Regions from separate parts of the Shewanella sp. SM23 genome, predicted to be linked through region 1. Evidence: predicted binding sites of a transcription regulator. Region 1 holds the regulator's gene; each other region holds the start of a gene.
The links. Region 1 encodes FliA, which starts transcription of late flagellar genes. Its sites were predicted from a motif close to CTAAAGNTNNNNNNNNNNNNGCCGATA; they were not measured.
Positions count from the first base shown of each region.

Region 2: the regulator FliA is predicted to act here: its motif matches at 2,548-2,574, upstream of pomA (flagellar motor protein PomA).
Region 3: the regulator FliA is predicted to act here: its motif matches at 3,779-3,805, upstream of L5L98_RS21210 (cytoplasmic protein).

Region 1 covers NZ_JAKKRM010000003.1:302,391-308,270, forward strand. Annotated here, with positions in the region: gene L5L98_RS06075 (chemotaxis protein CheA) at 1-2,226, opposite strand, end outside; gene L5L98_RS06080 (protein phosphatase CheZ) at 2,242-2,979, opposite strand; gene cheY (chemotaxis response regulator CheY) at 2,993-3,376, opposite strand; gene L5L98_RS06090 (RNA polymerase sigma factor FliA) at 3,424-4,137, opposite strand; gene L5L98_RS06095 (MinD/ParA family protein) at 4,130-5,011, opposite strand; gene flhF (flagellar biosynthesis protein FlhF) at 5,016-5,880, opposite strand, start outside.
Region 2 covers NZ_JAKKRM010000006.1:41,256-47,135, reverse strand. Annotated here, with positions in the region: gene dxs (1-deoxy-D-xylulose-5-phosphate synthase) at 1-1,273, opposite strand, end outside; gene ispA ((2E,6E)-farnesyl diphosphate synthase) at 1,295-2,176, opposite strand; gene xseB (exodeoxyribonuclease VII small subunit) at 2,179-2,418, opposite strand; gene pomA (flagellar motor protein PomA) at 2,733-3,500, shown strand; gene L5L98_RS09720 (flagellar motor protein MotB) at 3,504-4,436, shown strand; gene thiI (tRNA uracil 4-sulfurtransferase ThiI) at 4,899-5,880, shown strand, end outside.
Region 3 covers NZ_JAKKRM010000029.1:5,240-11,119, reverse strand. Annotated here, with positions in the region: gene L5L98_RS21220 (TonB-dependent receptor domain-containing protein) at 1-1,354, opposite strand, end outside; gene L5L98_RS21215 (alpha/beta hydrolase family protein) at 1,686-3,662, shown strand; gene L5L98_RS21210 (cytoplasmic protein) at 3,836-4,021, shown strand; gene L5L98_RS21205 (hypothetical protein) at 4,105-4,395, opposite strand; gene L5L98_RS21200 (class I SAM-dependent methyltransferase) at 4,426-4,995, opposite strand; gene L5L98_RS21195 (hypothetical protein) at 5,001-5,411, opposite strand.

The DNA of each region.
Region 1 (5,880 bases):
CTTTAGCAATCCAGGAACATCTAAGATCAGTGCAATACCACCATCCGATGTAATTGTCGCACCAGCCATCCCAGGTGTGCCATGTAACATAGCGCCAAGAGGTTTAATAACGACCTCTTCTTGCCCTATTAAGGCATCCACTACAAAACCAATTTGCATCATGCCTAATTGCACGATAACCACATGACCATGCTTTTTATCGCCATGTTTAAAGGTCGTTTTGTTTCTATGTAGCCAGTGTTCCAAATAGAACAAAGGTACGGCCTTATTACGTACTATGACAGTCAGTTGCCCATCAACAATATTAGTTTTTGTGAGATCGAGATGGAAAATCTCATTCACGCTAGATAGAGGTAATGCAAACACTTGTTTAGCGACATCGACCATTAAGGTAGGCATAATCGCCAGTGTTAGCGGTACTTTAATCTCAAGTATCGTTCCCTTACCTTTCATGGAATCAATATGTACAGTGCCATTCAGCTGGGTGATACGAGTTTTTACCACGTCCATCCCAACACCACGGCCTGAAATATCTGAAATCTCAACTTTAGTTGAAAAACCTGGTGCAAAAATCAAATTATAGGCTTCGCTGTCTGTCATCCGCGAAGCAGAATCTTCATCGAGCACACCACGGTTTATGGCAATTTTTTTGAGTTTTTCAGGATCCATGCCTGCGCCATCGTCTTCGATTTTCAGCAGTATATGGTCGCCTTCCTGGCTTGCAGATAAGGTAATCGTTCCCGTTCTTGGCTTACCACTGGCTTCACGCTCGTTTGGCATCTCGATACCATGGTCCACAGAGTTACGCACTAAGTGGACGAGTGGATCGGCAAGCGCTTCAACGAGGTTTTTATCTAAGTCAGTTTCTTCACCGACCATGATCAAATCAATTTCTTTGTTTAGTGTACGAGCAAGATCACGTACCACCCGAGGGAAACGACCAAACACTTTCTTGATCGGTTGCATACGGGTTTTCATCACAGCGCCTTGCAAATCGGCAGTAACGAGATCTAAGTTCGCGAGAGCTTTCGACATCTCCTCATCATCACGGCTGATGCCTAAGCTCACCAATCGATTACGCACTAACACTAACTCACCCACCATATTCATGATCTGGTCGAGTCGTGCAGTATCTACACGTACCGTTGTTTCACCCTGAGGCACATTCGCAGAGCTAGCCTTAGCAGGTGCTTTATCGACAACCGCAATTTCCACCTTAGGTTTTGCAGCAACGACTGGGGCAGGAGCTGGTACTGCGGCTTTTACTGGCGCAGGAGCATGTGGTGCAGCAGTAGGTGCTACAGTCGAAACAGGGGGCGTAGGCGCTTTTACTTCAGCTTTCGCAGGTGCTCCGCCTTTCCCATGGAGTTCATCGAGTAATCGCTCAAACTCATCATCGGTAATTTCATCAGCATCTACAATCGGTTGAGGCGCAGGTGTTGCCACAACCTTAGGCTTAACAGGCACTTCAGCCTCAGCTTTAAATTTACCTGAGCCATGAAGTTCATCCAGTAACGCCTCGAACTCATCATCAGTGATGTCATCACCTGATGTTGAAGGTGTTTTAATTGGTGCAGCAGGCTTGACAGCAACAGGCTCAGATACAAATGTGGTAGCAGCGACCGCTGGTCCCTTTCCTGAACCATGAAGCGCATCCAATAAAGCTTCAAATTCAGCATCATTGATATCATCGATACTTGAAGACGTATTTTCAATGGAAGATGAGTTATCACTTATGTCAGCAGGGATTTCTTGAAGGGTAGGAGTATCAATAATGACTTCAACAACAGGTTCTGGCTCTACAACCTTGACAGAAGCGACTTCAGATGGCAAAGGCGCACCTGAACTGAGCATTTTAAGTCTCGCTAACAAACCTGAGTCGGCGGGATCTTGTTGCTCGCCCTGCTGGGTTTGCGCAAACATGGTATTAATTGCATCAACAGCCTGCAAAATAATATCCATCAACTCTGCGTTAACGCTACGCTTGCCTGTCCGCAATAAATCGAAGGTATTCTCAGCCTCATGACAAACATCAACCATGGGAGTTAAGCTAAGAAAGCCAGCACCACCTTTAACGGTATGAAAACCTCGGAAAATGGCGTTCAGCAAGTTAGTATCATCAGGATTATTTTCAAGCGCAACGAGTTGCTCTTGCAGAAGCTCTAAAATTTCACCGGCTTCGATTAAAAAGTCCTGGAGTATCTCTTCATCTACATCAAAGGCCATCAAATTGACTCCCAGTTAGAAACCCAGACTCGATAGAAGATCATCCACTTCGTCTTGACCCGTTACCACATCTTGACGAAGCTCGGCATTCATTATCGGGCCTTCTGCTTCAATATTATTTTTCTGAGCAATCTGACTTTCAATCATAGGTTGCTCACCAAATACCGTCAGCATAGAAACCAGATTACTTTCTACTTCCATTACTAGATCAATAACACGACGTATTATTTGTCCTGTTAAGTCTTGAAAATCTTGCGCCATCAAAATTTGATTAAGCAATTCACGTAATCGAGTCGAGTCATTTGCACTACGAGACATAAGGTCTTGTACATCGTGACAAAGGCCCTTAAATTCAGTCAGCGCTATCTCGCGTCGCATTAATCTGTCCCAAGATGGCATGACATTTTGAATATTTACGGTCACGGCATTAGCCAAAGGTAAACATTCTTCAACCGCATCCATGGTTTTATTTGCAGCTTGTTCGGTCATGTCAATAACGTAATTTAAACGTTGCTTGGCATCGGGGATCTCTGTATTGGCTAATTCAGCAAGACGATTATCAACTTGAAAATCCATCAGCGCACTATGAAGTTGCCGAGTTAATTTACCTACTTCTTCGAATAATTCTCGTTGCAGTGGAGCAGCAAGCTCCCGAAATAAATCATCTGCCTGACTTTGCTCACCTGCACTTAATAATTCAACTAAATGCTGAGCTTGCTCGAGCGTGATGAGCCCTGATGTTTGTGACTTCATAGCTCATCCTTGCTCAAGCGAGTCGTTCGAATATTTTATCTAACTTCTCTTTCAGCGTTGCAGCGGTAAAAGGCTTAACCACATAACCATTCACTCCCGCTTGAGCGGCAGCAATAATCTGTTCACGTTTTGCTTCAGCAGTTACCATTAATACGGGTAAATGCTTTAGCGAATCATCAGCGCGAATTGCTTTTAACAGATCGATTCCTTGCATACCAGGCATATTCCAATCTGTAACAACAAAATCAAAATCCCCCTTTTGCAACATCGGCAGGGCTGTTGAGCCATCGTCTGCTTCTTGGGTGTTATTAAACCCCAAGTCTCGCAACAAGTTCTTGATGATACGCCTCATTGTCGAAAAATCGTCAACAATGAGAATCTTCATATTCTTGTCCAAGGTTTCCTCCGGTGAGCTGACATTCTGTGCTCGATTAATAATTATACTTATGTCCAGTGCTTGAGTTTAGCTTTCAATCGCAACATTGCCTGACTTAATATCTGGCTAACCCGCGATTCACTGACTTCAAGAATGGCGCCAATCTCTTTTAAATTCAATGCTTCATCGTAGTACAGGGATAACACTAATGCATCTCTTTCAGGCAATAATTTAATTGCCTCAACCAGAGCAGAATGAAATTGGTTCTCAGCTAATGCTTCAAATGAATCATCATCGGACCGATCACTCACTGTAAGTATATCCTGAGATACGCCTAAATCTTCTATCCCTATGATTTTTCCGACAGAAACATCGTTAAGAATATGATGGTACTCATCGAGCGTCATATCAAGTTTTTCTGCAATTTCTGTGTCGCGTGCATCACGGCCCAGTTCTTGCTCTAACTCATCAATAGCGTGTGCAACCTTACGATTGTTACGATGAACGGAACGAGGGACCCAGTCGCCACGACGAATTTCATCTAACATGGCTCCACGTATGCGTATGCCGGCGAAGGTTTCAAATTTCGCACCCTTGCCACCATCAAACTTGGATGATGCTTCTAGTAACCCCATCATCCCAGCTTGGAGTAAATCATCTAACTGCACAGATGCAGGTAGTCTGGCGAGTAAATGATGCGCAATTCTTTTAACCAACGGAGCATACTGTTCAACGATCGACGATTTATTGTCTAAACAAGTATACGCAGCGGCTTTATTCACTCGTTTTTTCCTCTTGAAAATCTGGTCGTTGTACTAAACGCTCAACGAAAAACTCCAAATGCCCACCAGGTTGCTGCGGCACAGGCCAGCTCAAAATTTTATTTGCCAATCCTTGATACGCAATCGCCGCTGGTGATTTAGGATAAGCTTCAACCACCAATTTTTGTTTACGAACAGATTTACGTAAGTTTTCGTCAAATGGAATCGTGGCGACTAATTCAAGTGCGACATCTAAAAATCTGTCGGTCACTTTACTGAGTTTAGCAAATAATTCCATACCTTCGCGTAAACTACGCACCATATTGGCAACTATTTTAAAACGGAACACACCATGCTCACGGCTGAGAATTTTAATCAGGGCGTAGGCATCGGTAATCGAAGTGGGTTCATCACAAACAACGACTAACACATCCTGCGAAGCACGTGAGAAACTGAGCACCATATCTGAGATCCCAGCCGCAGTATCTACGACTAGAATATCAAACTGAGTCCGCATCTCACTAAATGCACGGATTAATCCAGCATGTTGCGCAGGGCTTAATTCCACCATCCCCTGTGTTCCTGAGGTGGCAGGTACTATGCCTATCCCCTTAGGACCACGCACGATAATATCGTCAAGCTCTGCATCACCAGAGAGAACATGAGAGAGGTTACGCTCGGCACGAATACCCAGCATGACGTCGACGTTTGCTAAGCCAAGGTCAGCGTCAAGTACCAAGACACGCTTGCCTTTTTCGGCTAATGCCACAGCAGTATTAATAGAAACGCTGGTTTTACCCACGCCTCCTTTACCACCAGTGACCGCGATTACTTTCACTTTTTCGTTATAGGGTTGATTCATCATACGTAAACCACTTGCTTGATCCAGGGTCATAAATCTACTCAAATGCACAGGCCATATTATCTGACCACGCTGTGTCTTGTAATGATTGTTGTTCTGTACTATCTAACGCTGCGAGTGCCTGCTGGGCTAAATCTAGGGTATCCGCAACTTTCATATCTTCAGGAACTCTTTGTCCATCAGTAATATAACTTAATGGTAATCCGTTTTGGATCAACACACTTAATGCCCCTGCTAACGACACAGATTCATCGAGTTTTGTGAGAACGACACCAGATAGGGGAATGCGTTTAAAATGATTGACTGCATCTTGCAGCACACGGCGCTGCCCTGTCGCAGACAGTACCAGATAACTGCGGATAGGTATCCTGCTATTTGCAGTTAAATTATCAAGTTGCTGGTAAAGGCGCATATCTCGCTGTCCCATGCCAGCCGTATCTATCAATACTAGCTTGCGATTCCTAAACTGATAGAGAATTTGCTCTAATTCATTTAGATCATGAGCTTGCTTTACTGGGCAGCCCATTATTTTGCCATAAGTTGCTAATTGCTCATAGGCTCCGATGCGATAATGATCTGTGGTAATTAAAGCAACATGTTCAGCACCATGATGTGCCGCAAAACGGGCAGCAAGTTTAGCTAATGACGTTGTTTTACCAACGCCAGTAGGACCAACTAATGCAACTACCCCGCCCTGTTTCACAATGTCATCACCCTGATTGTCAAGCATATTAGCGAGACTTTGTGGTAATGCTCTGACTAATTCAGCTGGCGTATAATGCTGGCTCAGCGCGGCTAATTTATTCGCAACCGCAGGGGAGAATTCAGCCTCAAGCAATTTGGCTTCGAGCATAGCACCAACGGGATCGATGCGTTTTTTATGTTCCGTCATCAAGGAGGAT
Region 2 (5,880 bases), on a different contig from region 1:
CGACGATACCGCCACGGTCAATGGCAAATAACACGGGCAATTGTTGTAGTGCGACATCGTGAATAAGCTGATCATAGGCGCGTTGCAGGAAAGTCGAGTAAATCGCGACGACAGGCTTGAAACCTTCGCAGGCAAAACCCGCCGCTAAGGTGACGGCATGCTGCTCGGCAATCGCTGCATCGAAATATTGTTTCGGGAAGCGCTGGGAAAACTCCACCATGCCAGAACCCTCACGCATCGCAGGAGTAATCGCTAACACTTTCTCATCTTGTTCGGCAATGTCGCACAACCATTTACCGAAGACTTGAGAAAAGGTCGGTAAACCGGGTTTGGTGGCCGGTTTTTTAAATAGCGATGGGTCAAACTTAGGCACAGCATGCCAACCGATAGGATCTTTTTCAGCAGGTTCATAACCACGACCTTTTTTGGTCATGATGTGCAGCACTTGTGGACCTTTCAGATTACGCATATTGCGCATTGTCTCGACCAGAGCGTCTACATCATGGCCATCGATAGGACCTATGTAGTTGAAACCTAACTCTTCAAATAGAGTGCCAGGAACGACCATACCTTTGAGGTGTTCCTCAGTCCGCTTGGCCATTTCTTTGATGACTGGCATACCTTTCAACACTTTTTTGCCGCCTTCGCGCAGTGTGGTGTAGAAACGGCCTGACATCAGTTGTGCTAAATGATTATTGAGGGCGCCGACATTTTCTGAAATCGACATTTCGTTGTCGTTCAGTACCACGAGCATGTCATTGTGCAAGTCGCCCGCGTGGTTCATGGCTTCAAACACCATGCCGCCAGTCATAGCGCCATCGCCGATCACAGCTACAACTTTACGACCTGCTTGTTCTTTTTCTGCAGCTATCGCCATCGCCAGCGCGGCGCTAATCGACGTGCCTGAATGGCCAACGCTGAAAGTGTCGTATTCACTTTCTTCACGCCATGGGAAAGGATGTAAGCCATCTTTTTGCCGAATGGTGTGCATCTTGTCACGTCGACCCGTGAGAATTTTATGGGGGTAGGCTTGATGGCCTACGTCCCAGATCAGTCGATCAAAGGGGGTATTGTAGACATAGTGCAGTGCCACAGTGAGTTCTACTGTGCCGAGCCCAGAGGCAAAATGTCCGCTGGACATGCCAACAGACTTAAGAAGGAACTCGCGCAGTTCATCGGCTACTTGTGGTAAAAGTGCCTGAGGAAGCTGGCGGAGCTCATTGGGGGTGTTGGCCTGCGCCAACACGGGAAACTGAGAAATGTCCAAACTCATAGCGAGATACTTCGACTCTTATTATATTCTTCGCTCAATGATATAGCGGGCGAAGTCTGCAATTAACTGGCTATTGTATGGCAATTTAGCCAGCGCTGATAGTGCCTCTTGGATCAGTTGTTTGGCGGTGTCTTGTGCACCTTGTAGTCCAAGTAGTTGTGGAAACGTACTCTTATTCGATTCAGTATCAGAGCCTTGCGGTTTACCTAGCTCTTCGGTGGTGGCTACGATGTCAAGGATATCGTCTTGTACTTGGAAGGCGAGTCCGACCGCACGAGCAAAATCCATCATAGCAGCATACTGATCTTTTGGCGCGTTTGCGGCGATCAAAGCTAACTCAACGGCGCAGCTGATAAGGGCGCCGGTTTTCATATTATGTAGCTGAGTTAATGCTTTAAGATCAATATGTTTATCGGTCGAGGCTAAGTCTATCGCTTGGCCTCCACACATACCACGATAACCTGAGGCTTTGGCTAATACTCTTACCATAGCAATATGTTGTTCGCTGCTGATCCCTGCTACGGCTTCGGTGACAATTTCAAAGGCTAAGGTTTGCAGAGCATCCCCCGCTAAAATGGCCGTCGCTTCATCAAAGGCAATATGCACAGTCGGCTGGCCACGGCGGAGCTCGTCATCGTCCATGGCGGGTAAATCGTCGTGGATTAATGAATAAGCATGGATACATTCAATGGCTGCGGCGCAAGCATCTAACTTTTCGAGTTCGACCCCAAACATGCGTCCTACACTGTATACGAGGAACGGTCGAATGCGCTTCCCTCCCAATAAGGCACCGTAAGTCATAGCGGCTTTTAATTGGGGAGCGGTATCTTCAAGCGTACTAAAACGCTGTTTTAATTGATCATCAACTCGTTGTTGATATTCTTGAATGGTACTGACTAACACGCTTATTCGCCCTCAACGGCATAGGGGGATAGGGGCGCATTTTCGTCTTGTTTCAGTAAAATGGCCACTTTTTGTTGGGCTTGTTCGAGTTTTGCTTGGCTATTTCGAACGAGATTGATGCCACGTTCAAATTGTTTTAACGCGTCATCGAGGGAGATATCGCCTTGTTCTAGATCGGCAACGATGCGTTCAAGTTCGCCAAGGGATTCTTCAAAACTAAGATTTTCGGGTTTCTTCGCCACGTTCAGGTTTCCTTTGATTTAGCGGACACAAGGTATATCAGGGCGGCGTAAGGGTCAAATTCAGACTAAAGATATTTGCTCAATAGCACGCTTTGTTACTGAAATTTTTCCAGAAAATATAAATTGTCGCTAAACTTGCTTAGTGTGTGTCCGATAACTGACAATAGTATCATCATTTGTATGGTAATTTTTAACTGGATAAACAAGGCTCGTATGTGTGTCGGTGAGATTATCTTATTCGGTAGAATAACTGAGTGTTCTTGCTTACCCAGAGTAAGTATTATGTCGTTTATTACGAAAATTGAGGAGCCGTTGTGGATTTAGCAACAATAATCGGAATTGTGGGAGCCTTTGGTTTTATTCTCGGCGCTATGGTGACCAGTGGCGGCTTGATGATTTTCGTTGATGTGCCCTCGATCCTGATTGTGTTCGGTGGGTCCTTCTTCGTGGTAATGATGAAGTTCACTCTTAAACAGTTTTTTAGTGCCGTTAAAATTGCTTTGAAAGCCTTTGTATTTAAGATTGATAAACCAGAAGATTTGATTGAGCAGTCCGTGACGATGGCGGATGCCGCCCGTAAAGGGGGGTTTTTGGCATTAGAAGAAGCGCAAATTACCAATACTTTTATGCAAAAGGCTGTTGATATGTTGGTCGACGGTCACGATGGTGAAGTGGTGCGTGCAGCCCTAGAGAAGGATATCGCTCTAACGGAAGAACGTCATCGGACGGGGATTGGCATATTTAGAGCCTTTGGCGATGTTGGCCCAGCGATGGGCATGATAGGTACGCTTGTGGGTCTTGTGGCCATGCTATCTAACATGTCAGATCCTAAATCTATTGGTCCCTCGATGGCCGTTGCTTTGTTAACCACATTATACGGCGCTATGGTCGCTAACATGGTTTGCTTGCCTATCGCGGATAAGCTAACAATTAGGATGGGAGAAGAAATGCTTAACCGTAATCTTATTATGGATGCGGTATTGGCGATTCAAGACGGACAAAACCCTAGGGTGATTGAAGGCTTCTTGAAAAATTATCTGGCTGAGAAAAATCGCAAAATAGATACAACGGACGGAGAGTAGCCAATGGCTAAGGCTAAGTGCAACTGTCCACCGCCCGGAGCACCTATGTGGCTTGCAACATTTGCCGACTTGATGTCGCTGTTGATGTGTTTCTTCGTATTGTTATTGTCATTTTCTGAAATGGACGTGATGAAGTTTAAACAGATCGCGGGCTCAATGAAGTATGCCTTTGGTGTGCAAAATAAGGTGGAAGTTAAAGACATCCCGAAAGGGACTTCTGTCATTGCCTTAGAATTTAGACCAGGTCGCCCCGATCCGACTCCGATTGAAATCATTAACCAGCAAACGAATGAAATGACTGAACCTGTATTGGATTTCCAAGCGGGTGAAGACGATAGTGCGGGAGGCGTGCAGCAGCAAAATGGTTCTCAGCGGGGTGGCGAAGCGAGTGCTACGGCGCAAGAAGTGGCCGATGCGGTTAAAGCGGAAGCGGCAGCGGCGCAAGAAAAGATCAATCAGCAAGTGAAGAAGATGGCGCAGGAGCTCAATAAAGAGATCACCGATGGAGCGATTGAAATTGAGTCATTAGGTCAGCAGATTATTATTCGTATACGTGAGAAGGGTTCATTTGCTTCTGGCTCAGGTTTCCTGCAGCCTCGATTTAAACCTGTGGTACGCTCAGTCGGCGAATTGTTAAAAGATGTGCCAGGTGTCATCACAGTGTCAGGTTACACGGATGATATGCAAATAAGCGATGAGCTCTATAGTTCTAATTGGGATTTATCCAGCAAACGTGCCGTGGCAGTGGCCCATGAGTTAGTACAGGTCAGCGGCTTTGATTCTAATCGAATGAAAGTGGTTGGTATGGCGTCTAACAATCCGATTGTGCCTAACGATTCTCCGGAAAATCGTGCCCGTAACCGCAGGGTTGAAATTGCTATTGAGCAAGGTAAAGCTAAGGAGTCTGAAGAAATTCAGATAGGTAATTCGCCTTAAGTGTTTAGATACTCTCCCAATCTAAAGCCGCAATAATCTTGCGGCTTTTTTATTGAGCTAATATGGACTTTTCCCTTTTTAGTTAACGTGTTATGCATCAAATTTCTGTGGTTGATTTAAATCCATTTGGGCTTTACGTTAATCACATTGAGTGTGTAATCCCTAAGTTTCCTTAACTATCCCTCAACGACTTATTGTTAATGATTCATCTCAAATCACTTATTTTAAGCAGGGAAATTCAAACCATTCGAATAGGCTTTAGTGACATTATTTCAGCCTAATTAGCTGCCGTGATTTAGTCATTAATACGCAATGAATACGCAATGAATACGCCATAAATGTGGCCTGTGTAGCTGTTGGCTATGTGCGCTGAAACTCGCCTTTTTAGGTTGCTTGGGTATATAATCCCCCGATTATTCTTTTAACCAATTTTGCTGTTTTAAAATTGCCCGCGGAAATCCCATGAAGTTTATTGTAAAGCTGTATCCAGAAATCATGATGAAGAGCAAGCCTGTACGCATGCGCTTCACCAAAATGCTCGAAACTAACATCCGTAATGTGCTTAAAAAAGTTGACGAAGATGCAAAAGTGCAGCGTCAATGGGACCGCATTATGGTGATGGTACCAAAGGATAAGCCAGAATTGGCCCAAGCTTTCGGTGAGCGTCTGGCGTGTATTCCTGGCATTGCACACGTAGTGCAAGTGGATGAGTACAGCTTTGAATCTGTTGATGATATTTATCAGCAAGTCTTGCCTGTTTACCGTGACCAACTCGCGGGTAAAACCTTCTGCGTGCGAGTAAAGCGTACTGGCGATCATGATTTTAATTCTATTGAAGTTGAGCGTTATGTCGGTGGTGGCTTAAACCAGTTTACTGATGCGCTGGGCGTGCGTTTAAAGAATCCGGACATTACCGTTAATTTAGAGATTGAGCGCGATAACCTTTATATGGTGACTAAGCGTATTGAAGGCCTAGGCGGTTTTCCGATGGCAACACAGGAAGATGTATTGTCCTTGATTTCGGGTGGTTTTGACTCTGGCGTTTCTAGCTATCAATTTATCAAAAAAGGCGCTCGTACCCACTACTGCTTCTTCAATCTGGGCGGCGCACAGCATGAAATTGGTGTTAAACAAGTGGCTTACCATTTGTGGAAAACCTACGGTGAATCCCATAAAGTGAAGTTTATCTCTGTGCCTTTTGAGCCTGTGGTTGCTGAGATTTTAGAGCGTATCGATAACGGTCAAATGGGCGTTGTATTGAAACGCATGATGATGCGTACCGCGGCGCGTATCGCCGAGCGTATGGGCATTCAAGCCTTAGTTACCGGTGAAAGTTTAGGCCAAGTGTCTAGCCAGACCCTGACCAACTTAAACGTCATCGACCGTTGTACTGAGTTATTGATTCTACGTCCCTTAATCGCCATGGATAAGCAAGACATTATCA
Region 3 (5,880 bases), on a different contig from region 1:
CTACGGGAGCATCACCATTATAAAGACCATATGGATTATCTATTTCACCTAGAAATAGTTCGGTGACCTTTTCTTCCTTCATCCAATCTCGGCTACTCTCGTAATCATAACGACTCTCAGAGTAATACACTTGCCAGTTATAAGCTGTATCAATATCACCTTTAATACCAACAGTGACATTATAACTCTGCTCATCAAATAGAGTGTTACGTTGGCCTAACTCATCAAAACTAAAAATCCTCTGTGCCAATACATAATCTCGGGTTCCTCCGAAATTACCAGAACCATCAGGAGTATTTAATAGCAAATTCTCACTATAAAAGTGACGAGAACCATAAACTGCAGAATCTATTGTTGAATACATAGTATCAGCAAAGAGTTGCATATGATCGTTGATGTCATATGTACCAAACAAATAACCGGTTAAGGTTTCACGTTCATTTCGAATCGTATTGTCACCTGTAGTATCAACACCACAATACTTACCAAAACCATTACGATCCGCATATTCATATCCAGAACCAGAATCTACACAGCCTTGTTCGCCAGGATCTCTATACTTACCAGTAAAATTATCAAGCAATAAAATCCCTCGAGAAAGAGGAGTCGCACCGGCAGGGTTATCATCAACAGAATCCATATAATCCCGCTCATGAGAATAAATCGGATCTTGTTTATAATACTCAATGGTTCCCCCAATTGAATAATCAGACCCTGTACTGCCAGAGGTAAGACTAAACCGATTTTGAGCACCACCACCTTCTGGTGTAACACCATACATAGCAGTCACAGTTGTTGAATCTATATCCTTTTTCAAAATAATGTTTACAACACCAGCAACAGCATCTGAACCGTAAATAGCTGATGCACCTTGAGTCAGAATTTCAATTCGCTCTACCGCAGAAAATGGAATGCCACTTAAATTCACAAAATTACTTTGCCCATTATAGGGCGTAGGGTTTTCAGCAATACGTCGACCATTGAGAAGAACAAGGGTATAGCCAGGCCCAAAACCACGTAAATTGATTACATCAGCATTTGGCGTAAAACCACCTTGCGCCCCCCACTCGTTACCCTGTGCTGTTCCTGTATTTTGAGAAATACTTTGGATTGCATCGAACGCCGTTGTAAAACCCTCATTTTTCATATCTTCAGCGGTTAACACAACAACGGGCTGAGCATTTTCTAAATCAGTTCTATTAATTCGACTACCAGTAACCTCTACACGCTCAATTTTCTCATTTTTGGTTTGAGCATCTTTTTCTTCTACAGCCCACGCGTGGCTGGCAATAGAAATCGAAGCGGTAAATAGGCCTAGTTGTATTGCTTTACAAAGCAGTGTTGTCTTATACATACATTCTCCAAAACGGCTGTTAATAACACGTAAAAAATGTTACCAGACGGATGATTTTATGTGAAAATTGCATATTCCTTGCAATCATATGTAAGGTATAGCAAAGACCACCTCATGTAAATATTTTGAACTTAATGTTTAAAAAATGTTGCCATTAAGTGTGTTTTAAGGCAAAAAAAACAAATGAAGTTATAGTAAGCTGTTGAGACGTAACAGTTCAAACAGCTGATTAATGAGTAATGCTCTGTTCGTCTGTCAATGTAATTGCGCGAGAGTACTGCCAGTTATCAAACGAAGTAAGTAGAAATAGATTCTATCGATGGAGATCCATATGACTAACATGACAAAAATACTGATTTTTCTTGGTTTAATATTAGGAAGTGGGCTTAATGCATCAGCCGCGACAAACGCACACGATCTCGCCAAGCACAGTATGTTTAATGCGATTAAAATATCTCCTAAAGGTGATTTCTTAGCCGCGACTTATCCGTATAAAAATCATAAAAGATTAGCGATTATCAATAAAAGCAATCAAAAAGTAGTTTGTAACTTTTTTTTTGGTGAAGAAGAGTCAGTCATGGAGTTTTGGTGGGCAAATGAAGAACGAGTAGTAATGACAATCTCAACCCAATCAGGACAGTATGCGACTCCATTTTTGACTGGTGAGCTATTTTCAGGCAATGCAGACTGTTCAAGTAAAATACAATTATTTGGAGTGAGGAATAAAGATTACTCAGGTGCGCAGGTTGAGAGCCTACTAATGGATGAACGCGATAACATTTTGATATCGTCTAATTTAGAAAAAAAACAATACTCTAACCTTTATAAAGTGAATATCTATACTGGGAAACGTCAATTAATTGAAAAAGCTAAATTTGAAAATGCATCGATTTTTTTAGATAATAATGATCAATGGCGAGTGAGCCAGTCCATGAAAACTGAAAGAAAAGGACTGTTAAAATCGGAGGGTGCTGGAGAAATAATTACCTATATTCGAGAAAGCAATGTTGATCAAAATGCATGGAAAGCTTTATCGTTGTCAAATATGGTTAGAACCAGCTCGACAGGGTCCAGTAATGTTATTGGATTTAGTGCAGATAACCAGTTCATATTTACCTCTGATAACATAGAGAAAAGTACTTTAGGCATATATAGAATCAAGTTAAGTACAGGTGAACGAGAGTTAATGTACCGAAATGATATAGTTGATGCTCAACCATTTATAAATGTATATACATCTGAAACAGGTAAACGTATAAAAGAAGTGGTAGGGGCCATTATTCATAATGGAAGACCTGAAGTTATATTTTTTGATGAAAATTCAGAACTAGCCAAAGAGTATCGCGGGCTACAACGAGCATTTCCAAATGATTATTTACATATTACCTCTAAGACAGCTGATAACAAAAGCTGGGTGATTGAAAGTTACTCCGATGTTAATCCAGGTAAATTTTATCTTTACGATAGAGAGACTAAAAAAGTGTCTTTCCTCACAGCCTCTCGCCCTTGGATAGATGAGCAAAAAATGTCTCATAAAACTCCGATAAATTTTGTTACTCGTGATGGCTTAACAATTCATGGTTATTTAACCATACCACTGGGTGCCAAAGCTGAAAATTTGCCTTTAATTATCCATCCACATGGTGGCCCACATGGTCCTCGTGACTATTGGTTTTTTGATGATGAAGTACAGGTATATGCGAGTGCAGGATACAGTGTACTTCAGGTAAATTTTCGAGGTTCTGGCGGATATGGACGTGAGTTTGAAGATAGTGGTTACGGACAATGGGGTGGTGCAATGCAAGATGACCTGACCGATGCAACACTATGGGCAATTAAAGAAGGCTTCGCTAATAAGGATAAAATTTGTATCTCCGGATCAAGTTACGGCGGATATGCCGCTCTCATGGGTGTGGTTAAAGAACCCGACCTTTATAAGTGCGCAATTGGATATGTTGGGGTATACGATCTACCACTCATGTTCAATAAAGGCAATGTAGCTGAACGATTGGGTTGGGGTAAACGCTATATGGAACAAGCTTTTGGGGGTTCAGAAGAAACAATGAAAAAACATTCTCCCGCCTATAATGCAAGCAAAATTAAAGCCGGAGTATTCATTGTGCATGGCGGCCGTGATGAGCAGGCACATTATGAAAACGCTCATGTGATGCGAGATGCCCTAGTAAAAACAGGAAATGAACCGAAATGGTTATGGAAAAAAACAGAAGGGCATGGATTCTATAACGAAGAAAACCGCAAAGAATTATACACTGAGATGCTTGACTTTTTACAAAAATACTTAAACTAAAAATATGTTAGCAAGTTTACGCGAACTAACTCAACATATTAAAATCATTTAAAGCATTAAAAATTAACATGCAAAAATAGATAGTACGATAGGATTGGCAAATTCATATGTAACGACTAAAGTTAACCGTGGGTTTGCCGATAAAGGGATCCAGCTTACAATTGAGGTTAGTTATGTCCATTTCACTGAATACACAAGCTATCGCACCGAATCTAGAAAATGGTGCAATTGGCGTTAAGGTTGCTCAGTTAGCCAAAGAGCAGCAAAAAGCCGAAGGTCAAATCGCGGTAGATTTAATTGCAGCTGCGGCGCCAAAACCCGTAGGCAATGCAGGCCACAACATCAACACCACGGCCTAATTGTTAGCAATACAAAATCAAAAAAAGCGCTCTGATTATCAGGGCGCTTTTTTTTGTTATTTTCTCTAAAACGTCAGGCGAATTTAAGAAAAAGCGTTACCATTCACGTGCATAATAGTGAATGTCCACACCACAAACGCCAGTGGGATATGCACTAAGGCATAGAAACACTGATCGAGTCGCCCCATTCCTTTTGCTAACAAAATCAAATATAAGTGTAATCCAATCACCAAGGGAAATAGCGCTAACAACGGATAGAGTGCGACAGGATTTGCATCGGAAAATAAGCTGTGACTGAATAAAGCCCACGCCACCATAAAGGCGGTCGTCAACGGCGGCGTTGCAATGCGATATTGCTCTGGATAGGGAAACATCCTACGACCTCTGAGTCTCAATCAATAAATTTACGTTGTAGGTTTTCGCGCAATCAACTGGGCTTTATAACTGCTTTGAGTGGACTGCGGATCACATAATCGACCTTCAAAGTAATGTAAAGATTGCCAGTTAGCAAACACTGATTTGAGTTCATTTTCAGTAAGTAAGAAATCTGGGTTGCGTGGCCGACCTATCTGCGCCTGTTGCATTGTAAAGGTTTCATAAACAATAAGGCCTGTGCTCTTAACCGCCTTAGCAATTTGTGGCAGTAATGGGCGATGCAGATAATTAAATACTAAGACAATATCGTACTCTTCAACCGGCAATAATGGTCCTGCCTCTGCTTCTAAATCCCTTTGTAATTTGTAAGCATTAGCCTGATCAATGTGTGACATGGCTGACAAATCTCGATCGATAAAAGTCACTTCAGCCCCTTGCGCTAAAAACCACAAACCATTACGCCCAGAACCGCAAGCGAGATCGAGCACCTTAAGTCCATCGAAGCAACTCAAGTCTAAGTTAGACACAGATGGATTAGGCCAAGCGAACTCTGTGATTAACGCAGCAGGCGTTAAAGTTGACGTATGGGTTACAGACATATCAATTAGCCCTTAATTTCTTTTTTCGAGTCAATTTGCCGACGATGCACAATAGAATAATGCCTGAGCCCTGCAGGGCCATGGGACACGATCACTGACAAAAAAAGTATCACGATTAACAGCTCAGGTTTGTAATGAGCCAGCGGCACAAACAGGCCAAGCAAGCCTATTTTTACTAAAGTTAACACTCCCTTAAGCTGGATCAGCCAGCGCCAATCCCGTGCGATTTCCCACAACATTAATATGCTGCCCGTCGTCATCGCGAGATACCAATAACTCAACCATTGCACTTTATTGACATCTAATAAAATACCACCACCGACACCAACGATCCCTAAAATATGTAATGCCCTTAAACTGGTTTTACTCAAACGTTGAAACCAAAAACGTTTTTCTGATATGCCTTGTTTGTGCATTACAACCCCTTAAGAATCAATTGCGTAACATTTAATTAAAATGATAATATAATTTTATACAATAAAGGCTTTTGAAATAACATTATTTATAGAATATATAAAAATAAGTAAGCCATCTCCTCAATATACAAGATTAAATTATAATATCTATAAAATACAAATAGATAAAACACACCACCAAAGCCATAATTTATGCCTTTTTTATTTTATAAAGTTAAAATCAATCCATTCAATATGTTAACTCACGCATGTTATACCGTATTGAAGCAGTGATTAGTCTCAACTTCATTAATATTTCCCATCCGATTGCACATTTTAAATATGTTATTTTCGCTGTAACAAAGGTTATGTGATCTGAACATACATATACCTCTTTAGATAGTGCTAAATTTGCAAATGGAGAATGCTCTAACAGTGCGTGAGCTGCGTAAAAAATAAATATCACGCCACGATGAATAACCCTTATTAA